DNA from 2 places in the Mechercharimyces sp. CAU 1602 genome. Region 2 is predicted to be linked to the other one. Evidence: predicted binding sites of a transcription regulator. Region 2 holds the regulator's gene; the other holds the start of a gene.

Region 1 (3,393 bases), on a different contig from region 2:
TAGCGAAATGAATAGGATTATGGTTTTCCAAAGCGACAAAGACGAGAAAGCTCGCTAGGATAGTTGGCAAGCTCCATACTAATGCATAGTTACGCAGAATGGACAATGCAGGCTCGTCTTGGGCGCGATGAGCATAGTAAGTGAGAAAGCTCGCACTGATAAACAAAATACTGATAAGCGCAAGCCAAACGACTGACCAGGAATAAGGACTGAGGAAAAATGTTTTGACAAGAAAGGTGACTTCTCCCTCAATAATGGCGATGTATCCTCCTTCTGATATGGTGAGTACAGTAGCCAGTGAGGCAGGGATGAAAAGACCCGTTATACCATACAGAAACATATAGATACGGCTTTGACGGGCACCGTATTGAGCAAAAGCATAGAAGGAGCCGCGAATCGTGAGTAGTACCAGTGCTACACTTGCGGGTAAGAGTAAGGCAGTACCATAATAATAAGCGGTATCAGGAAAGAAACCGATCATCCCGACAAAGAAGAAGACGAGGAAAACGTTGGTTACTTCCCACACGGGTGACAGATAGCGATTAATCACTTTGCCTACGATGGAATCTTTCTTGGTTAACATGCTGTAATAGGAGAAAAATCCTGCTCCAAAGTCGATGGAAGCAATGATCAGGTATCCGTATAAGAAAGTCCATAATACAGTGATCCCGATATATTCAAGCGGAAGCCAGTCCATATGCGTCCTCCTTCTAGATGTTAGTTGTGATCAGTCATGTGATCGATTTGAGCCAGCTCTGGTTCAGCTGGATTTTTCCGGAATAGGCGTAGCAGCACTGCGATCGCAATGGTAGCAAGTGCAATGTAGAGTAGGGTGAAGACCAAGAGTAGAAGTCCCACATTATTTGCAGTGGTAGCGGATTCGCTCACTTTCAAAAGTCCTGTTACCATCCAGGGTTGTCGTCCACGCTCGGCATACATCCATCCGAGTTCAACTGCAATGAAGGAGAGCGGACCACCTAAAAGAATACCCCGTAGAAGCCACCGATTCCATTCGTTTCCACGTTTCCACACCCATAATATGATAAAAAGGGCAGAGATAAAAAAGAGATACATACCGATCATTACCATGCCGTCAAAGTAGTAATGGACGAAAAGAGGAGGGCGGAGCTCTGCTGGTGTCTCATTTAACCCTTCTACTGTACCATCCAGTTTCCCTGTAGCTAAGAAGCTGAGCGCATAAGGAATCTCGATTGCTCCTCTGATCTCTTGTGTCTCTTCATCGAGGGTTCCTCCGAGGATTAAAGGTGCTTCTTTTGCTGTTTCGAAATGCCATTCAGCTGCCGCTAATTTTTCTGGTTGATACTGTGCCAAAAACTTGGCAGATAAATCTCCGGCTACGATGGTCGCAAGCGATAAGATCAGCCCTGTTACCATCGTAAATTTGATCGCTTTTTTATAGTACACATGGGTGCGTCCGCGTAGTATCAGGAATGCACTGATTGCAGCTAATAAAAAGGCACCTGTAAGGTAAGAAGAGGAGACTACATGTGCTACCTTCGTTGGCGTAGCCGGATTAAGCATTGCGGCGATGGGATCAATATTGGTAAGTTCTCTATCTTTTAACGTAAATCCAGCGGGTGTATTCATAAATGCGTTTACCGTTGTAATAAAGACGGCTGACATTGTTGATCCAATCACAATCGGGATTGAAGTAAGCCAGTGAACAATCGGTTTGAAGCGATCCCATGTATATAAATAGATCCCGAGAAAAATAGCCTCGAAAAAGAAAGCGAACGTTTCCATAAAGAGAGGGAGGCTGATGGCGTTTCCCACCAACTGCATAAAACTTGGCCATAGTAAGGAAAGCATCATGCCGATACATGTTCCGGTGACAACACCGACAGCAACGGTGATAACAAACCCACGCGTCCAGCGCTTGGCAAGAAGAATATAGTGTGGATCTCTTTTATAAATGCCCCACCCTTCAGCTAACGAGATTAGAAGTGGCAACCCGACACCGATGGTCGCCCAAATAATGTGGAAAGCGAGGGTTTCTCCCGTTAAGATTCGACTAAGCATGGTGCTATCCATGGTGATTCCTCCTTTGTGCCAGACACAGTCTGATATGTGATGGATGCAGTGAATCCATTTGTCCAGGTATTGTTTTATATCGTTATCATAGCGGAAACAGGGGAGAAGGATACTTATATGTGATTCTTTTCACAAAAGCATCACGCCGTGTTCACAGCCTCCTCACAAGCTGATCACACAATTGCAATAGAGTGTTGGAGTTTGTGATACCTTTTCTCTTTTCGACACAAGCTAACGAAGAGAAGAGGTAGGTGGATGCGGATGAAAATGTATATTGGTGTCTTTATGACCTGTGTCGTTATGTTGCTATCGGTTTCGTCTTCTATGTCGGTACATGTACCCTCCTCTGTGGTTTCTCTCTTACAGGAAGAAGGAACGACCGAGTTAGTCATGGAATGGAAGGGTCAGCGTTGGAAATTGGATCTCGCTCAGATCGGCTATGATGGTATTGATCCGATGAGCATAGATCGACGTGCTTTTTATGAATGGCTGCGAGTATTGGAGTTGCAAGTAAATCGTCTACCGCAGAATGCCTATTTTAGGGATCACAAAATTAAGCCCCATCGTAATGGCATTCAGATAGATCGAAATCAAATTGACGATTGGTTGGAGATGATTCATCTCTATCTACACCAACCGCAACCCCTACCCATTATTCAGATTCCCCCAGCGATTACGACTGAAACTTTGCGAAAAATCAAAGGGAAAAAATTGGGGTCGTATATGACTCGATTTAATCCTTCTAATCAGAACCGAGCCCATAATATTATGTTATCAGTGGAAGCATTGGATCATCGTGTTGTAGATGTTGGAGAGTATTTTTCTTTTAATGAAGTGGTGGGAGAGCGAACTGTGGAACGTGGCTATCGTCAAGCGCCTGTTATTGTGCGGGGGGAATATTCTGAGGGGATAGGTGGGGGGATTTGTCAGACTTCCTCGACACTGTTTAATGCAGTTGATGGGGCGGGCTTACGTATTGTCCAGCGGGTAAGTCATAGTAAGGAAGTAACCTATGTACCTGTTAAACGAGACGCTACGGTTTCCTGGGGTGGCCCCGATTTTCAATTTCAAAACCAGTTGAACCGCCCCGTATTAATTGTTGCTAAGGTAAGTCATGGTTGGCTTACGATTATGGTATATGGAACTGAAGAGATTGCACATCAGACGCGTGAGGTTCCACGTGCTCCAGAAAAAGAACCTCGGACACAACCTGCTCCTGCAAGAGTGGATTAAGTAAGTATTAGGGATTAATCATTCCAACTTAGGGAGTTTTTTAGTGAGGTCGAAATTGGGAATGATGGGGCTCGATTTGGTTTTATATTCCAAAAGCATGTTATTCAC
Region 2 (3,393 bases):
TAACTTTCAGGAGCGTCGTTTTGCCAGCTCCATTAGGACCTACGATCCCGACACGCTCGTTACTGTTGACACGTAAATCAGCCTCAGTAAAAACTGGAGTAGCGCCGAAAAATTTGGACACCTTCTTCAGTTGTAACAGATTCATTTGCGTTCACCTCATTTTTTCCTATTTCAGTGTAGCGTAAGTAAGGGTTTGTGAGCAAATCCTGCGGTTCTAGAAGATTAGAGTTTTGAGGAGGAGATTTATTTTTGCAACTAAAAAAAGATAAGCGCGCCTTACGACGTCAAATGAGGGAACGAAGAAACCAGATGGAGAAGCAGGAAGCGAAGAAGGGTTCGCATGCCGTGTGTATGCACCTTCTTGAAAGTCCTGAGTATGAGGAAGCTCAGACGATTTTATACTATATGTCGTTTCGGCAAGAGGTGGATTTATGTGTGGCGATAGAACGTAGTTGGGAGGATGGAAAGAAGGTCGTTCTCCCACGTACGGACCCATTAAATAAAAAGATGATCCTATACAGTTTAACAGACTTTACTCAACTGGAAGAAGGAGCGTATGGAATTTGGGAGCCATCTGCACGAGCAGAAAATAAAGTTGCCCCAGACCTGGTGGAGCTTGCTATCGTACCGGGTCTCGCATTTGATCAGCAAGGGTTTCGTCTAGGCTACGGGGGCGGCTATTACGATCGCTTTTTTGCGGAAGATCTTCCGCTTGACTGTATACGTATGGGAGCTGCTTATCCATGGCAGATAGTAGAGACTGTATATGCTGAGTCGCATGATGAACCTTTACATCAAGTGCTTACTTCAGAAGGGGTTTTTCAGTATCACAAGTTGCCATTTATCCATAAGAGCTCTCCGTGATGTGAAGGGGAGTGTGCTATACTGGGAATGAGAGTATGAACTTTACTACAAGATGAACGTTGAAAGACTGTACAATCCCTGGAGGAAGCGACATGTCTCAAGAAATACAGATTCCTAAGGTAACGGCCAAACGCCTCCCCTTGTATTATCGGTATCTGGAGAAGTTACACGCTATCGGAAAACAACGGGTTTCGTCTACTCAGTTGAGCGATGCTCTTCAGATTGATTCAGCTACCATTCGTCGTGACTTTTCTTACTTAGGTGAACTAGGAAAAAAAGGATATGGCTATAACGTAAAGTACTTATTGCAGTTCTTACGTGATTTTCTGCATCAGGATGAAGTAACAAACGTGGTTTTGGTAGGAGTAGGCTATTTAGGTACAGCACTGTTGCGCTACAATTTTTATCGCAGTCACAGCACTAAGATTGTGGCTGGCTTTGACACTGATAAAGCAAAGATCGGGCGTGAAATTGATGATATTCCTGTTTTTCCAATGGAACGCATGCCCGACGTGTGTCAACTTCATCAAGTAGGAGTAGCTATATTAACGGTGCCAGCTAATGTGGCGCAAACGACGACCGATCAAATTGTAGAGTCGGGAATTCGCGGGATTTTAAACTTTAGTCCCACTCGTATTACGGCACCTTCTACCGTGCGCATTCATCACATTGACTTAACGTCCGAACTGCAAACGTTGATCTATTTTCTAAAGAATTTTCCTGTGGATGATGAGGACAACCCTTATCCTATCAGTTAAACTTGCATTTGTTTTATAAAGGAAGGATTGAAGATGACCGAGCAGAATCAAACCGCGCTAGACCATTTTGTAGAATTACGTAGTCGAATCTTATGGGTGTTGGGGACATTTATTGTTTCGATGGGTCTAGGAATATATTTAGCGGGCCCCATTATTCAGTGGTTTAAAAAGCGTCCTTCCCTAGAAGGATTTTCATTTCATATTTTCAATCCCATGGATCCGCTTACGGTGATCATGCAATTTGCATTTGTTATTGCTTTTTGCCTCACACTCCCTGTTCTGTTATATCAGATTTGGAAGTTTGTAAAACCTGGATTGTTGCCGCACGAACAGCGCGCTACCCTTGTCTACATTCCAATCGCCGTATTGCTATTCGCTTTGGGATTAAGTTTTGGATTGTTTATTGTGTTTCCCTATTTAATTATGTTTATGGAAACGTTAAATGGAGTGTTGGGAGCAGAAATGACCTACGGCATCTATGAAGTGTTCTCCTTTATGTTTCGTATATGCTTCCCGATGGCGCTTCTGTTCGAGTTACCGATTATTGTTCTTTTTTTTACACGTCTACGTATCCTGCGTCCGTCTATGTTGCGCAAGGGACGGAGATTTGCTTATGTCGCTTTAGTCGTTGTGGCTGCAATGATTACGCCCCCAGACTTTATCTCTAATATTCTGGTGGCCATTCCGTTGTTTTTGCTATATGAGATCAGTATCGCCCTCTGTGCGTGGCTTGATCGCCGCCTTATTAGATTAGATGAGGAGCGAGAACGCATGTGGGAAGAGACGAAAGAATAAATATATGAACAACCACTGGTGGATCATTCGGTGGTTGTTCTTTTTTACATAGAGAGAGGAAATCAACTGACCATCATGTTTTTTGCTGGAGCCTATTCAACGATATAAAAGTATTTACATAAATTTTTTTTAGCAAAGGTCTTGCAAAATGAGTGCAAGAGGAATATCATAATAATGGGTGTTAGCACTCGACCTTAATGAGTGCTAACAAAATTAAAATATGAATTCCGCCTGATTACGAAGGAGGGTTTTCGATGATCAAACCATTGGGTGATCGTATCGTATTGGAAGCGATCGAACAAGAAGAGACAACAGCAAGTGGCATAGTTTTGCCTGATTCCGCTAAAGAAAAACCGCAAGAAGGGAAAGTGGTTGCGGTAGGAAGTGGTCGTTTTGAAAACGGTCATAAAGTTGAGTTGGAAGTGAAAGAAGGCGACCGTGTCATCTTTTCCAAATATGCCGGCACTGAAGTGAAAGTCGGAGAAACAGAATACTTAGTGTTACGCGAGAGTGACGTATTGGCGATTGTAGAGTAGGAAGTGACTTTTTCGCCTGTATGTGCTCAGATGAGAGAGGCTTTCCTGCTTGATTAGGTAGGGAAATCTCTCTTATCACTGACTTTGGATGTATAAGCTACAAAATATCCAATCCTTACAATTTAGGAGGGGGACAAAACGATGGCTAAAGAAATTAAATTTGGTGAAAACGCGCGTCGTTCAATGCTTCGTGGGGTGGATTCACTTGCAAACGCAGTAAAAGTAACGCTTGGACCAAAAGGTCGCAACGTGGTATTGGAGAAGAAATTTGGATCTCCACTTATCACCAATGATGGCGTAACCATTGCAAAAGAGATTGAACTAGAAGATCACTTTGAAAACATGGGTGCACAACTCGTAAAAGAAGTTGCTACCAAAACCAACGATGTTGCTGGTGATGGTACGACGACCGCTACTGTATTGGCTCAAGCAATGATTCT

Evidence for each region. The regulator Rex, encoded in region 2, represses fermentation and respiration genes when NADH is low (regulators of the CRP and FNR family bind a similar motif). The targets are predictions, from matches to a motif close to TTGTGAAATATTTCACAA.
Region 1: the regulator Rex is predicted to act here: its motif matches at 2,170-2,187, upstream of NXZ84_RS03065 (cytochrome ubiquinol oxidase subunit I).

Annotation. Positions count from the first base shown of each region.
Region 1 is NZ_JANTPT010000001.1:571,135-574,527, forward strand. Features, by position in the region: gene NXZ84_RS03060 (cytochrome d ubiquinol oxidase subunit II) at 1-697, opposite strand, end outside; gene NXZ84_RS03065 (cytochrome ubiquinol oxidase subunit I) at 718-2,052, opposite strand; gene NXZ84_RS03070 (VanW family protein) at 2,308-3,285, shown strand.
Region 2 is NZ_JANTPT010000002.1:24,165-27,557, reverse strand. Features, by position in the region: gene NXZ84_RS11165 (ABC-F family ATP-binding cassette domain-containing protein) at 1-145, opposite strand, end outside; gene NXZ84_RS11160 (5-formyltetrahydrofolate cyclo-ligase) at 250-864, shown strand; gene NXZ84_RS11155 (redox-sensing transcriptional repressor Rex) at 957-1,622, shown strand; gene tatC (twin-arginine translocase subunit TatC) at 1,656-2,417, shown strand; gene groES (co-chaperone GroES) at 2,672-2,953, shown strand; gene groL (chaperonin GroEL) at 3,095-3,393, shown strand, end outside.